DNA from 2 places in the Arthrobacter sorbitolis genome. Region 1 is predicted to be linked to the other one. Evidence: predicted binding sites of a transcription regulator. Region 1 holds the regulator's gene; the other holds the start of a gene.
What was found. The regulator LexA, encoded in region 1, represses DNA repair genes until DNA is damaged. The targets are predictions, from matches to a motif close to TCGAACANNTGTTCGA.

Region 1 (7,386 bases):
CGCTGTTCGCGACGCTCGACCCGACGGTCCGCCGGGCGGAGACGCCCGACGGCATCGGGTACACGCTGGCCGACACGGTCGGATTCGTCCGCTCGCTGCCCACACAGCTCGTCGAGGCCTTCCGGTCGACCCTGGAGGAGGTGGCGGACTCCGACCTCATCCTGCACGTCGTCGACGTGTCGCACCCCGACCCGGAAGGGCAGATCGCCGCCGTGCGCGCCGTCCTGACGGAGATCGACGCCCGCAAGGTGCCCGAGATCCTCGTCTTCAACAAGGCCGACGCCGCCGACCCGTTCGTCATCGAGCGGCTGCGGCAGCGAGAGCCACGCTCCATCGTCGTGTCCGCCCGCACGGGGGCGGGGCTCACCGAGCTCCGTCAGCTCATCAGCACGAGCATCCCGCGTCCCGGGGTCAAGCTGGACCTGCTCGTGCCCTACGAGCGGGGCGAGGTGCTGAGCCGCCTCCACGAGGAGGACGTGGAGATCCTCGGCCTGGAGCACGTCGACGACGGGACGCGCCTCGAGGTGATGGTTCGCGAGGGCCTGGCGGCCGACCTGGAGCCGTACCTGCGGCATGAGTGACACACCACGGTCCGGCGCCGCCGTCGCGGCGCCGGTCCCGGGCCCGTCCGCTCCCGGGAACCACCAAGCGATCAAACTGCTCGACACCGCCGTGGCCGCGATGGGCGGGGAGATGCGCACCGGCCAGCACGAGATGGTGCGGCAGGTCAGTGAGGCCATCCGCTCGGGCGACCACCTGCTCGTCCAGGCCGGCACCGGGACCGGCAAGTCCCTCGCGTACCTCGTCCCGCTCATCGCGCACGCCCTGGAGAGCGACCGGCCGTCGGTCGTCTCGACCGCGACGCTCGCCCTGCAGGCGCAGATCGTGGGCCGGGACCTCCCGCGCCTCCTCGAGGCCGTCCGGCCCGCCCTCGCGCGCCCCGTCGACGTCGCCCTGCTCAAGGGCCGCTCCAACTACGTCTGCCTCCACAAGACCGGCGGCGGCTTCCCCGAGGAGGACGTCCCCGATGCGCTCTTCAGCCTCGGCGAGGACGCCACACCGCACCCGTCGCCGCTGACCGGGGGCGCGCCCTCGTCGGCGCTCGGCCGCGAGGTGGTGAGGCTGCGCGAGTGGGCGGACGGCACGGACACGGGCGACCGCGACGACCTCGTCCCCGGCGTGAGCGACCGGGCCTGGCGGCAGGTGTCCGTGTCCAGCATGGAGTGCCTGGGCGCCGCCCGCTGCCCGATGGCGCAGGAGTGCTTCAGCGAGAAGGCCCGGGCCGCCGCCGCGGACGCCGACATCATCATCACCAACCACGCGATGCTCGCGATCAGCGCGTTCGAGGGGCTCGCCGTCCTGCCCGAGTACGACGTCGTCGTGATCGACGAGGCCCACGAGCTGCACGACCGCGTCACCGGAGCCGTGTCCGGGCAGCTCTCGGCCTCCATGGTGGGGGCGGCCTCCACCGCCCTCCGCCGCCACGCCTCCATCGGCACCTCGGCCCTCGACACCGCGGCCGCCGCCTTCGAGGCGGCCTCGGAGCTCGTCCCGTCCGGGCTCCTGCCCGGCGGGCTGCCGGATGACCTCGAGGAGTCGCTCGCGCAGGTCCGCGACGCAGCACGGGCCGCACTGTCCGACACGAAGACGGACGGCAAGTCCGAGGCGGACGCCGACGGCGGGCGGCAGGTGGCCCGCTCGCGCGTCACGCTGGTCTTCGACCTCGCCGAGCGCATCCTCGCGGCCACCGATTCGAACGAGGTGGTCTGGGCGTCCCGGACCAGCACCTTCACACCGGGATCCGGGTATGCGCAGCCGGACGAGGGTGCACCCGCGACACTCAACGTCGCGCCGCTCTCGGTCGCGGCACGCCTGCGGGAGGGCCTCTTCGAGGACCACACGGTGATCCTCACCTCGGCGACGCTTGCCATCGGGTCCGAGTTCGGTCCCGTCGCGGGGTCGCTGGGCCTCAGCGGACCCGGCGCGCCCGCCTGGACCGGCGTCGACGTCGGCAGTCCGTTCGACTACCCGCGCCAGGGCGTCCTGTACGTGGCGAAGGACCTGCCCAAGCCCGAGCGCGGCACGTCCGACGCGCAGCTGCAGGAGCTGCTGACGCTCCTCAGGGCCTCCCGCGGGGGTGCGCTCGGCCTGTTCTCCTCGCGGCGGGCCGCAGAGGAGGCGGCCGAGGCGCTACGGCCCCAGGTCGACTTCGAGATCCTGTGCCAGGGGGAGTCCTCCCTGAGCGGGCTCGTCGACCGGTTCGCGGCCGAGCCGGACACGTGCCTGTTCGGCACGATGTCCCTGTGGCAGGGGGTCGACGTGCCCGGCGCGTCGTGCCGCCTCGTCGTCATCGACCGCATCCCCTTCCCCCGGCCCGACGACCCCCTCATGACGGCCCGCACGCGAGCCGTCGCCCGCAACGGCGGCAACGGGTTCATGAGCGTCTCGGCGACCCACGCCGCGGTCCGGCTCGCCCAGGGGGCCGGACGGCTCATCCGTTCCACGGGGGACCGGGGCGTCGTCGCCGTGCTCGACAGCCGCCTCGCCACGGCCCGCTACGGCGGCTTCCTCCGGGCCGCGCTGCCGCCCTTCTGGGCGACGACGGACAGGGCCACGGTCACCGGGATCCTCGAACGCCTCTCCGTCCGCTGACGGTCCTGCCGATGCCATGCGAAGGGCGCCGCAGTTCCGGACTGCGGCGCCCTTAGCATGCCCGGTGGTGCGTGCCCGGACCTAGAGGGCGCGCATCACCGAGACGACCTTGCCCATGATGCTGGCATGGTCTCCGAGGATCGGTTCGTAGCGGGTGTTCTGGGGCAGCAGCCACGTATGGCCGTCGCGCTGGCGGAAGGTCTTCACCGTCGCCTCGTCGTCGAGGAGAGCGGCAACGATGTCGCCGTTCTGCGCGCTCTGCTGCTTCCGGACCACCACCCAGTCCCCGTCGCAGATGGCGGCGTCGACCATCGAGTCCCCCGAGACCCTGAGCATGAAGAGCTCCCCATGGCCCACGAGCTGCCGGGGGAGGGGCATGACGTCCTCCACGACCTGATCGGCGAGGATCGGCCCACCGGCTGCGATGCGCCCCACGAGCGGGACCAGGGCGGTGTCGACGGCGACCCTGTGCTCGGCAGAGGGCCGCTCCGGCGCCGACCCGTCACCGGTCGCCGGCTCGGGCGGCAGGGTCAGCGGCAGCAGGACCTCCATGGCCCGGGGACGCTTGGGGTCGCGCCGCAGGTAGCCGAGCCGCTCGAGCTGCGAGAGCTGGTGCGTCACGCTCGACAGGCTGGCCAGGCCGACGATGTCGCCGATCTCCCGCATGGAGGGCGGGTAGCCCTTGTCCGCGATCGAGCGCTGGATGGTCTCGAGGATGGTCAGCTGGCGCGCGGTCAGGCCCTTCGACACCGAGCGGCCGCGGGGGCGGCCACGGCCCGCCGAGATCGGCACGGCATTCGCCGGCACCTCGGCCGTGTTCGATTCCTGCCGGTCCGCCGATGTTCGTTCCGCCACTGTGATGCCTTTCGCCTGGGACTGCAGATCCCGTTGTGCCCGCCTGCCGCCCTCCGCCGGGGCGGGAGCGATTCTGTCAGTGGCGGGTGATTTCCTGAGGTACATCGACGCCGTGCCTGCCGCTTGGTGGCAGCAGGTGCCGTCCATGCCCTGCCCTGTTCACGCTAGGGCAGACGGTGGGGCTTTTCAAACATATGTTCGAGCGAGTCTCGACAAGGGTCGTCGGTCAGTGCTAGAAATAAGCTCAGATGAATTAGAACACGCGTTCGAAACGAGAGTCCAGCCCCGACCGGCTGTTCGAAGGGAAAGAGGCTACGTAATGGCTGAAGCACCAGCACAGCACGGCAGCACGGCGCTCTGGGCGCTGACCCCCACGCGTCCGGAGCCGCACCTCCGTCTCGTCCGGTCCGCCCCGCCCGCGACGGCCCCGCTCACCCGGTCCGTCCCGCTCCTCCGGTCCGTCCCTGCCCTGCAGTCCGTCCCGCCCGTGCGCACGGCGTGGACCGGGCCCCGCGTCCCCAGGCCCCGTGGCTCGGCGTCCCGCACCGCCACGTCCACGCTGTCCGATACGTCCATGCAGCCCCGTACCTCCATGCAGCGGAGTACGGAGCGGCCCGTGACCCTGACGCGGCGGGGACGGCTGGTGCTGGTCGGCCTGCCGATCGCGCTCGGCGTGGCGGCCCTCATCCTCCTCGGCGCCTTCCTCACGTCGCAGGCCCAGGCCTCGGAGTCGCTGCCGGCACCCTCGTCGACCGTCGAGGTCAGTGTGGCGGCCGGCGAGTCCCTGTGGGACCTGGCGCTCCGGTACGCGCCGGACCGCGACCCGCGCGAGGTCGTGGCCGAGATGGTCGAACTCAACGACCTGCGCAGCTCCGTCGTCCAGGCGGGCCAGAGCATCGCCGTCCCCGCGGCAGGATAGGCAGAGCCGGTCCGGCCGCCGCAGGCGCCCAGCCCGACTTCATTAGCCGCTGAAGTCGGCATCGCTTAAACTGGGAGCGTGCCCTCCTCCGTCGACGCCCTTGCAAACCTCCCGCTGCGTAACGACCTCGTCGGGCTGCACCCCTACGGTGCGCCGCAGCTCGACGTCCCGATCCTCCTGAACGTCAACGAGAACACGCACGGTGTCCCGGCCGATGTGCATGCCGCGATCGTCGAGGCCGTCGCCCACGCGACCCAGGGCCTCAACCGCTACCCGGACCGCGAATTCGCGGAGCTGCGGAAAAACCTCGCCGACTATCTCGGCCACGGCCTCACCCCGGACCAGCTGTGGGCGGCGAACGGCTCGAACGAAGTACTGCAGCAGGTCCTGCAGGCGTTCGGCGGGCCGGGGCGGACGGCGATCGGATTCCCGCCCACCTACTCCATGTACCCGCTGCTGGCCAGCGGCACGGGCACGCGGTACGTCACGGCGGACCGTCAGGCCGCCTACGCCATGACCCCTGGGGCCACGGCCCGGGCGGTACGCGAGTCGGCCGCCAACATCGTCTTCCTGTGTTCGCCGAACAACCCCACGGGCACGGCGCTGGGCCTCGACGTCGTCGAGGCGGCCTACGACGCCGGCGAGGCGGAACGCGCCATCATCATCGTCGACGAGGCCTACGGGGAGTTCGCGCAGAAGGACACACCCAGCGCGCTCACCCTGCTCCCCGGCCGCCCGCGGCTGCTCGTGTCCCGCACCATGAGCAAGGCGTTCGCCCTCGCCGGGGCGCGGATCGGGTATCTCGCGGCAGCCCCGGAGGTCGCGGACGCCCTGCGGCTGGTGCGCCTGCCCTACCACCTGTCGGCGATCACGCAGGCGGCGGCCAACGCCGCGCTCACCCACGCGGACACGCTGCTGGCCAACGTCGAGGCGATCAAGGTGCAGCGGGACCGGATCGTCCGGGAGCTCGAGCGCCTCGGACTGTCCCCGGCACCCTCGGACGCCAACTTCGTGTTCTTCTCGGGCCTCGACGACCCGCACCGCGTCTGGGAGGGACTGCTGGAGGCGGGGGTGCTGATCCGCGACGTCGGGATCCCGGGGTCGCTCCGCGTCACCGCGGGAACAGAACCGGAGACGACGGCGTTCCTGTCCGCGCTGGGGAAGCTGCTCTAGCCCCTCCGATGGCCCGTCCTGCGGACGGGTCTCCTAGACTTGAGGGGCCGCCCGGCGCGCCCCGCCGATCCCGACCCCCGGCTCTCCCAGAAACGCCGATCCGTGCCCGGATGCCCGGGAGCAGACAGAAGGAAAGCAATGACAGTTGATGCCGCCCCAGGCCGAACGGCCCGTATCGAGCGCGTCACGAGCGAGTCCAGCGTCCTCGTGGAGCTCGACCTCGACGGCACGGGTGTGTCCTCGATCGACACCACCGTGCCCTTCTACGACCACATGCTCACGGCCCTGTCGAAGCACTCGCTGATCGACCTCACCATCAGGTCCTCCGGCGACACGCACATCGACGTCCACCACACGGTCGAGGACACCGCGATCGCGATCGGCGAGGCCCTCCGCATCGCGCTCGGGACGAAGGCCGGCATCCGCCGGTTCGGCGAGGCCACCGTCCCGCTCGACGAGGCCCTCGCGAACGCCGTCGTCGACATCTCCGGCCGGCCGTTCCTCGTCCACGGCGGGGAGCCGGCCGGCCAGGAGTACCACCTGATCGGTGGCCACTTCACGGGGTCGCTCACGCGCCACGTCCTGGAGGCCCTCGCCCTCCACGCCGGGATCTGCCTCCACGTCACCGTCCTCGCGGGCCGCGACCCGCACCACATCGTCGAGGCCCAGTTCAAGGCCCTGGCCCGGGCGCTGCGCGCAGCCGTCGAGTCGGATCCACGCGTCGAGGGCATCCCGTCCACCAAGGGAGCGCTATGACCGCGCGCCGCGTCACGGTGCTCGACTACGGGTCCGGCAACGTCCGCTCCGTCGTCCGCGCCCTCGAGCACGTGGGAGCCGAGGTCGTGCTGAGCGCCAAGCCCGACGACGTCCTCACTGCCGACGGCCTGCTCGTCCCCGGCGTCGGCGCGTTCGCCGCCGTCATGAAGGGGCTGAAGGACGTCGACGCACTCCGCATGATCGGTCGGCGCGTGGCCGGCGGCAGGCCCGTCCTCGGGATCTGCGTGGGCCTGCAGGTGCTCTTCGACGAGGGTGTGGAGCACGGCGTCCGGACGCCCGGCATGGGGGAGTGGCCGGGGACGGTGGAGCGGCTCAAGGCCGACGTCGTGCCGCACATGGGCTGGAACACGGTGGAGGCGCCGGCGGACACCGTCCTGTTCGACGGCATCGGGGACGAACGGTTCTACTTCGTCCACTCCTACGGCGTCCAGGACTGGACCTTCGACGTCACGCAGCCCGCCATGAAGCCACCGCAGGTCACCTGGTCCGATCACGGCGGCCGGTTCATCGCCGCCGTCGAGAACGGGCCCCTCAGCGCCACGCAGTTCCACCCCGAGAAGTCCGGCGACGCAGGGGCCCAGCTGCTGCGGAACTGGATCGAGGGTCTCCGATGAGCCGATGCTGAGCCTCGTCCTCATGGGTGTCGCCGGCATCCTCATCGGCGGGGCGTTCTCCCTGCGCAGCCAGGACTTCCCGCGCTGGGTGTGGATCGCCTTCCTCGCGCTGGCCGGGCTGTCCCTCTTCGCCGCCTACCTGTTCACGCTTCCCGGCGACTAGCCGCAACCCGCCCCCGTCCCCGTTCTCCGCCCGTACGAAAGCAGACCATGAGCCCCTTCGCCGAAACACCCACGCTCGAACTCCTCCCCGCCGTCGACGTCGCCGACGGCAAGGCCGTGCGCCTGGTCCAGGGCGAGGCCGGCAGCGAGACCAGCTACGGCGACCCGGTCGACGCCGCCCTCGCGTGGCAGGAGGACGGGGCCGAGTGGGTGCACCTCGTCGACCTCGACGCC
Region 2 (7,386 bases), on a different contig from region 1:
GCGCCGTGGGTGTCGAGGGCCAGGGCACGGCCGCTGAGCAGGCTGCCGCCGGGCAGTTCGGCGCGCACGTCCTGGCCGAGGGTCGTCATGCGGGCCCCGACGCGGGCGTGCAGGGACGGGCCGTCGTCCCATGCGGCGTCCGCGTCGCCGTCGACGTCGCAGAAGGCCCGGTAGGAGTCGGCGAACGTGCGCAGGAACGCCTTGAGGAGGACGTTCCGGTCGGTCGTTCCGGCGTATTCGAGGAGCAGGCTGGTCGCGGTGGGGACGGGGAGCTCGTCGTCCGTGAGGCTGACGTTGAGGCCCACCCCGACGACGACGGCGGGCGGCTCGGCTCCGGCGCCGGGCACGAACTGCGCCAGGATCCCGGCGAGCTTGCGGCCGTCCACGGTGACGTCGTTCGGCCACTTGAGCTGCGGGGCGATCTCGGTGCGGTCCTCGATGCTCTCGGCGAGCGCGAGGGCGGCCAGCAGCGAGAACCAGGAGTACGCGGTGGTGGGGACGGGCCTGCCGTGCCGGTTGAAGGGGCGCAGGAGCACGCTGACGAAGAGCGACGACCGCTCGGGCGCCACCCAGCTGCGGCCCAGCCGTCCGCGGCCCGCGGTCTGCACCTCGGCCCCGAGGACACTGAGATCGGGCCAGCCGGCGGGCTCGCGCTGGGCATTCTCCACGAGGTCCGTGTTGGTCGACCCCGTGCGCTGCAGGATGTCGAGGCGTGAGAACGGACCCGACGGCATGCACACCGCTGTCCTCAGCGCGCCGAGGTTCAGGCCCGGGCGCTCGAGATTGGAGTAGGGGGAGGACATGGCATCGATCCTATCCGGACCGGCGCCCCCGGCTCCGGCTCCGGAGCCCCGGTGTCAGAGGAAGATGTCAGGCACGAGCTGGTCCTCGGGAGCTCCGAGGCTGTAGCCCGTGAGATCGGTGATGCCCTCCTCGCGCAGCACCTGCTCGTCGGTGTAGAAGTGTCCGGTGCAGCTGCGGGCCGGGCGGACGAGGACGGCGTGGGCGGCGTCGGCGACGATCTCGGGGCTGCGGGCCGCCTGCACCATCCGGCTCCCGCCCGGCATGTTGCGGATGGCCGCGGTGTCGATGAGGGTCGCGGGCCAGAGCGAGTTCACGGCCACGCCGTCGTCCTTCAGCTCCTCGGCGAGTCCGAGGGTGGTCAGGCTCATGCCGTACTTGGCCATGGTGTAGGCCAGGTGCATGGCGGCCCAGCGGGGCGCGAGGTTCAGGGGCGGTGAGAGCGTGAGGATGTGCGGGTTGTCGGATTCCTTCAGCGCGGTGAGGGAGAACTTGCTCAGCATGAAGGTGCCGCGGACGTTGATGTCCGCCATGAGGTCGTAGCGCTTCATGTCGACGTCGGGGGTCTTCGTGAGGTCGATCGCCGAGGCGTTGTTGACCACGATGTCGATGCCGCCGAACGTGCCGGTCGCGGCGTCGACGGCGGCGCGGACGTCGTCGTCGTTCCGCACGTCGCCGACGATCGGCAGGGCACGCCCGCCGGCGGCCTCGATCTGCTCGGCGGCGGTGTAGACGGTGCCCTCGAGCTTCGGGTGGGGTTCACCGGTCTTGGCCATGATGACCACGTTCGCACCGTCGCGGGCCGCACGCAGCGCGATGGCCAGGCCGATGCCGCGGCTCCCGCCGGACATGATGATGGTGCGTCCGGCGAGCGTGGCGCCGGCCGCTCGTCCGGTGCCCACCGCCGGGGATTCCTGGGCTTCGTTGCGTGCAGTCATGGCTCCACCATAAGCAGCGGGACCGGCCCGACGGCGCTGCGACGCACCGTTGTTACCCGCGGGTAACATCACCTCCCCGGCTAACCGATGGGGGACGAAACTGTAGACGTCCTACAACGGCGAGCCCCCGGAACCTCACTAGACTTGGTGGATTGCGCCGCGCGTTGGAGGAAACCTCCAGCCGCCGGTGCATCCCCCATCCACGCGCCGACCGGAGTATTCATGCATCAGGACCTGCAGCCCGACCTCACGACGACGGCCGGGAAGCTCGCTGACTTCCGGAGGCGTAAGGCGCTCTCGGAGCAGCCCTCCGGTCCCGAGGCCATCGAGAAGCAGCACGCCCGCGGCAAGAACACGGCCCGGGAGCGCGTCGACCTGCTCGTGGACGAGGGCTCGTTCGTGGAGTTCGACGCCCTCGCCGTCCACCGCTCCACCGCGTTCGGCATGGAGCGCAAGAAGCCGCTGGGCGACGGAGTGGTGTCCGGGTACGCCACCGTCGACGGGCGCCTGATAGCGATCTACAGCCAGGACTTCACCGTCTACGGCGGGTCGCTCAGCCAGGTCAACGGCGAGAAGATCGTGAAGGTGCAGGAGTTCGCGCTGCGCAACGGCTGCCCCGTGATCGGCATCAACGACGGCGGCGGGGCGCGCATCCAGGAGGGCGTCGCCTCCCTCGCGATGTTCGCCGACATCTTCCGCAACAACGTCCATGCCTCGGGCGTGGTCCCGCAGATCTCGCTCATCATGGGCCCGTGCGCCGGAGGGGCGGCCTACTCCCCCGCCCTGACCGACTTCGTGGTCATGGTGGACAAGACCTCGCACATGTTCATCACCGGGCCCGACGTCATCAAGACCGTCACCGGCGAGGACGTGGACATGGAGACCCTCGGCGGGGCACGGCAGCACAACACGACGACGGGCACCTCCGCCTACCTCGCCGCGGACGAGGCGGACGCCATCGGCTTCGTGCGGGAGCTCCTCGACTTCCTGCCGTCGAACAACCTCGCGGAGGCACCCCTCACGGCGTTCGTGGAGGAGCCCGAGGTGACGGACGAGGACCTCGCCCTCGACGAGCTGATCCCCGACGCCGCGAACCAGCCGTACGACATGCATGCCGTCATCGCGGCGATCGTGGACGACGGCCACTTCCTCGAGATGCAGGCGCTGTACGCGCCGAACGTCGTGACGGGCTACGCCCGGGTCGAGGGCCACACCATCGGGATCGTGGCCAACCAGCCACTGCAGTTCGCGGGGACACTCGACATCAACGCCTCGGAGAAGGCCGCGCGGTTCGTCCGTCACTGCGACGCCTTCAACATCCCCATCCTCACCCTCGTGGATGTTCCCGGCTTCCTGCCGGGCAAGGACCAGGAGTTCCAGGGCATCATCCGGCGCGGTGCCAAGCTGCTCTACGCCTACGCCGAGGCGACGGTCCCGAAACTGACCGTCATCACGCGCAAGGCGTACGGCGGCGCGTACATCGTCATGGGATCGAAGAAGCTCGGGGCGGACCTCAACCTCGCCTGGCCCACGGCGCAGATCGGCGTCATGGGCGCCCAGGGCGCCGTCAACATCCTGTACCGCGGGCAGCTCAAGGCCGTGGCGGAGGCCGGCGGGGACGTCGAGGGCGCGCGCGCCGATGTCGTGCAGCAGTACGAGGAGGAGCTGCTGAACCCGTACCAGGCCGCCGAGCTCGGATACGTCGACGCCGTCATCGCCCCGTCCGAGACACGCCTGCAGATCGTCCGCGGGCTCCGCGCCCTCCGGGAAAAGCGGGCCTCGAACCCCGCCAAGAAGCACGGGAACATCCCGCTGTGACCGGCGTGGAGAGCGTGTCCGACGGCGGCCCGGGAGTCTCCCTCGCGGATGCCCCTACGGGTTCGCCGGCCGGCGTCCCTTCCGGTGATCCGGGCGTGGCCGACGGCGACGCCGTCCTCGCGGTGGTGTCCGGCCATCCGACGGATGAGGAACTGGCGGCGCTCACCGCCGTCGTCGTCGCCCTGCAGGGCGCGGGCGACGGCGACGACGCCCCGAACCAGGGCCGGTCCTGGGTGCGGCGCGCCCTGCTGCGGCTGGGTCCGACGCCGGGTCCCGGGTCCTGGCGGCGCAGCGTCCGCTAGTTCCCGCTGCTGTCCTGCTCGCGGGTGGTCGCTCCGCCGCGGGCTTTCCTGCCGTGGAGTTTCCCACCCTGTCCGGGTGGTACGGCCCCGGGTCCCGCTAGCGCGGATCCGCGACGGTTCCCATGATGACCGCCAGCCCGGTGTCCTCGTGGACGATCTGGTAGCCGAAGGGCCGGTCGAAGGAGATGCTCAGGTCAGGTGGGATCCGGGCGCTCGTCACCATGGCGAACTGCGTCACCGCTGCGGCGATCGTCCCCTTCTCCGCCACGGTGATGTTCGCCGTCTGGGTACCACCGGCGATGACACTCCCGGGCTGGATGGCACCGAAGTCGGCGCTCGGACCCACTGTTTCCTCCAGCCCGAGTGCAGCGAGGAGAACGAGCAGGTCCTGGTCGTATGCGTGGTCCCAGGCGGGGAGGGCGAGGGCCACGGGAACGGGTTCAGCGGCGTCAAGGGCGTCCGCCATGTTGGCGAGTTGCTGCTCGTCCCAGGCAGGCGCCGACCCTTCGTCCGGCAGGACGAGCCGCATGAAGAAGCCCTCGCCGTACGGCAGATCGATGCCGCTCCATCCCGCGCCGCCGGCGTGCCGGACCGTGACCGCGGCATGCATGGTGGGCACCTCGGCCTCCGCGCCGCTCGGCAGGGTGAAGCGCTCGTTCCTCGTCTCCGTGGCATCGAACGGTTCCTCCCAGGCGGCGGCGAAGTAGACGGTGTTCAGCAGCGACAGCGTGGTGTCGGGAGTCGCCTCCAGCGGGGCGGTGTCGATCCGGCCTCCGGTCTCCTGCGAGACCCAGTCGTCGATGCGCGCCGGCGTCGAGGGATCCGCGAAGTCGACCGGATAGACGCCGGCTCCGTACTGCCGAGCCAGGACCTCGAGGAAGGCTTCTCCCGTCTGCCCCTCCTCGGGGACGAACACGGCGTTGGCCAGATGCAGCAGTGGCGTGCTGGGCGGGGTCTCCTCGTCGATGTCGCCGGGGTCTCCGTCGAACTGCTGGACACCGCCGAGCAGCGCGTTCATCGCCTCGTGGTGCTCGGCGGTGAAGCCCAGCACGGTGTCCATCTCCTCCGCCGTCGTCGTGCCGGCGCCGGCCCGCAGCATCGACAGGGCGTAGAGCGCGCTGACCGGACTGGTGACCTGGTTGGAGTCGGGGGACGCCGTGAGCGCAGCACCCAGCCGGTAGGAGGACCGCAGGATCGCTTCCTGCGCCTCCGGGTACTGATCCTGCTGGACGACGACGCGCTCCACGGGCGCCTTCTGCTGGTCCGGCGGCGCCGTACCGCAGGCGGTGAGCAGCACGAGGGCGGCGGTCGCCGTGGCGCCTCGTCGCGCCGTGTGCGTCGCGTGCGTCCCGTCTGTACGTTGCTGATTCATGTGCTCCCCCTGTGGCTCTTCCAGGTCCTGTGCGTCTCGCGCATCACGGGCCACCTGTCCGTAGTGGACCCTGATCGCGGTGCAGCTGCTCGCTGTGCACCTGCTCGCTGTGCACCACGGTAGGCCCGTGGACCTCGGGGAACTACGGAACGAGGAGAACGATCCGGTCACGGTCCGAGATCGGCGCAGGTATCGGTCGGAAAGGAGAAACGCGGGGCGAATGTTCCGAACCGTTCCCATCATGCGTTCGGCACGAACAACGAGCAGTCCGCAGTGCAATCTGCAGGCGCTCGATGAACGGCCCTCATCGCCTCATAGTGTCGGTGGTGGGCGGGATCATCGGTGCATGAGGACGACCGCGGAGTATCGGGCCGACTGCGAGCGGATCGACGCCCGCATCCTGTCCCTCGCCGCGGACAAAGCCCGCATCGACGCGGACCTCGCGACCGCCACCGAGGAACTCCACCAACTCCTCGAAGACGAATTCTTCGACTACCAAACCGGCGGACAATCCTCTCAGAAGCCCGTCAGGCGGCGGCGTACGAACCTCGCTGACACGACGACCGCGACCGAACTGGCCTGCCTGCTGCGCATCCCCGAACGCACCGCCCACCGCCTCGTCCAGCACTCCGCGGTCCTGGTCAACCACCACCCCCGCACCCACGCGGCCCTGCACGCCGGAACGATCTCCTGGGCCCACGCGACCACCCTGCTCCACGAATACACCGGCCTGCCCGCGACCACCGCGGCCCTCCTCGAAGACCAGCTCCTGCCCCTGGCCGCCGAGACCACCACCAGCCGCCTCGCCCGCAAAGCCCGGACCCTGCGCAGCCGACTGCACCCCGAGACCCTCCACCAACGCGCCGCGACCGCCACCACCCGCCGCCGCGTCGACCTCGAACCCGACCACGACGCGATGGCCTGGCTGCACGTCCACCTGCCCGCCACCGACGCCACCGCCATCGACACCCGCCTCACCAGCACCGCCCGTTCTCTACAGACCCCCACCGAGACCCGCACCCTCACCCAACTGCGCACCGACGTCCTCACCGACCTCCTCCTCACCGACCCACCCCCCTGCACCCCCTGCACCGGGTGCACCGGCATAGGTACGGGTAGCGGCACCGGGTGCCCGGCCAGCAGCGGCGCCGGCCTAACGGGGTCGGGTAGCGCGGGCTCGGACAGCACGGGCTCGGGCAGCACGGGCCCCGACAGCACGGGCTCGGGCGCCAGTCGTGCGGGCGGGACCTGCGGGGGCGGGGCCTGCTGTGGCGGGTGCAGCGCCCCGGCGTCCTCGCCCCGGATCCGGGCGCACGTCAATGTCACCGTGCCCGTGCTGACCCTCCTCGGCGTCGACGACGCCCCCGCCGACCTCGAAGGCTACGGACCGATCCCCGCCGACATCGCCCGCCGCCTCGCCGCCCACGCCCCCTCCTTCACCCGCATCCTCACCCACCCCGAAACCGGGGCCGTACTCAGCGTCGGCCGCACCACCTACACCGTCCCAGCCGACCTCAAACACTGGCTCCGCGTCCGCGACCAAACCTGCCGCCACCCCGGCTGCACCATCCCCGCCTCCCGCTGCGACCTCGACCACACCGTGCCCTGGTCCCACCACGGACCCACCAACGCCACCAACCTCGCCTCCCTCTGCCGCAAACACCACCACCTCAAAACCCAAGGCATCTGGCACTACACCCAAACCCCCTACACCCACGAAAAACACACACCCGACACACCCGACACACCCGGCAGCCCCACCGGAACACCCGGCGGCTACAACACCCCCGGCACCCTCACCGCCACCTCACCCACCGGCCGCACCTACACCACCGAACCCGACCCACCCCCCTTCTGACGTCACGAGAATCACTCCCCGGACTTTTGCTGTAATCCTCTCCACCCACGACGGAAAAATTCGATCAGCACTCGAGATCCCTGCAATTCCTGCAATTCGATGGGACTATCCCACTTCTGCCCGTGGAACGCCGGAATTCGATGTTCGTCGTCGTTTCACCATGCACTTCCTCGCGGCAATCGAAGCATCATCAACGATGCTTCTGAGTTGTTGTCGGGCGATGAGCTGTTCACCTCACGTCGCGAGGTGATCGAGAATCGCGAATCCTTGTTCGTGATGTGCGGCACCATCGGTCTG

Region 2: a site for LexA is predicted at 5,467-5,482, ahead of ACX80K_RS12330 (HNH endonuclease signature motif containing protein). Genes of this name have one in related genera too.

The regions. Positions count from the first base shown of each region.
Region 1 is NZ_JBTNDM010000012.1:40,243-47,628, reverse strand. Features, by position in the region: gene hflX (GTPase HflX) at 1-581, shown strand, start outside; gene ACX80K_RS15680 (ATP-dependent DNA helicase) at 574-2,652, shown strand; gene lexA (transcriptional repressor LexA) at 2,734-3,459, opposite strand; gene ACX80K_RS15670 (LysM peptidoglycan-binding domain-containing protein) at 3,827-4,426, shown strand; gene ACX80K_RS15665 (histidinol-phosphate transaminase) at 4,505-5,599, shown strand; gene hisB (imidazoleglycerol-phosphate dehydratase HisB) at 5,738-6,355, shown strand; gene hisH (imidazole glycerol phosphate synthase subunit HisH) at 6,352-6,990, shown strand; gene ACX80K_RS15650 (hypothetical protein) at 6,995-7,153, shown strand; gene priA (bifunctional 1-(5-phosphoribosyl)-5-((5-phosphoribosylamino)methylideneamino)imidazole-4-carboxamide isomerase/phosphoribosylanthranilate isomerase PriA) at 7,201-7,386, shown strand, end outside.
Region 2 is NZ_JBTNDM010000006.1:88,699-96,084, reverse strand. Features, by position in the region: gene ACX80K_RS12355 (biotin--[acetyl-CoA-carboxylase] ligase) at 1-803, opposite strand, end outside; gene ACX80K_RS12350 (SDR family oxidoreductase) at 858-1,739, opposite strand; gene ACX80K_RS12345 (acyl-CoA carboxylase subunit beta) at 1,974-3,557, shown strand; gene ACX80K_RS12340 (acyl-CoA carboxylase subunit epsilon) at 3,554-3,859, shown strand; gene ACX80K_RS12335 (serpin family protein) at 3,957-5,231, opposite strand; gene ACX80K_RS12330 (HNH endonuclease signature motif containing protein) at 5,578-7,089, shown strand.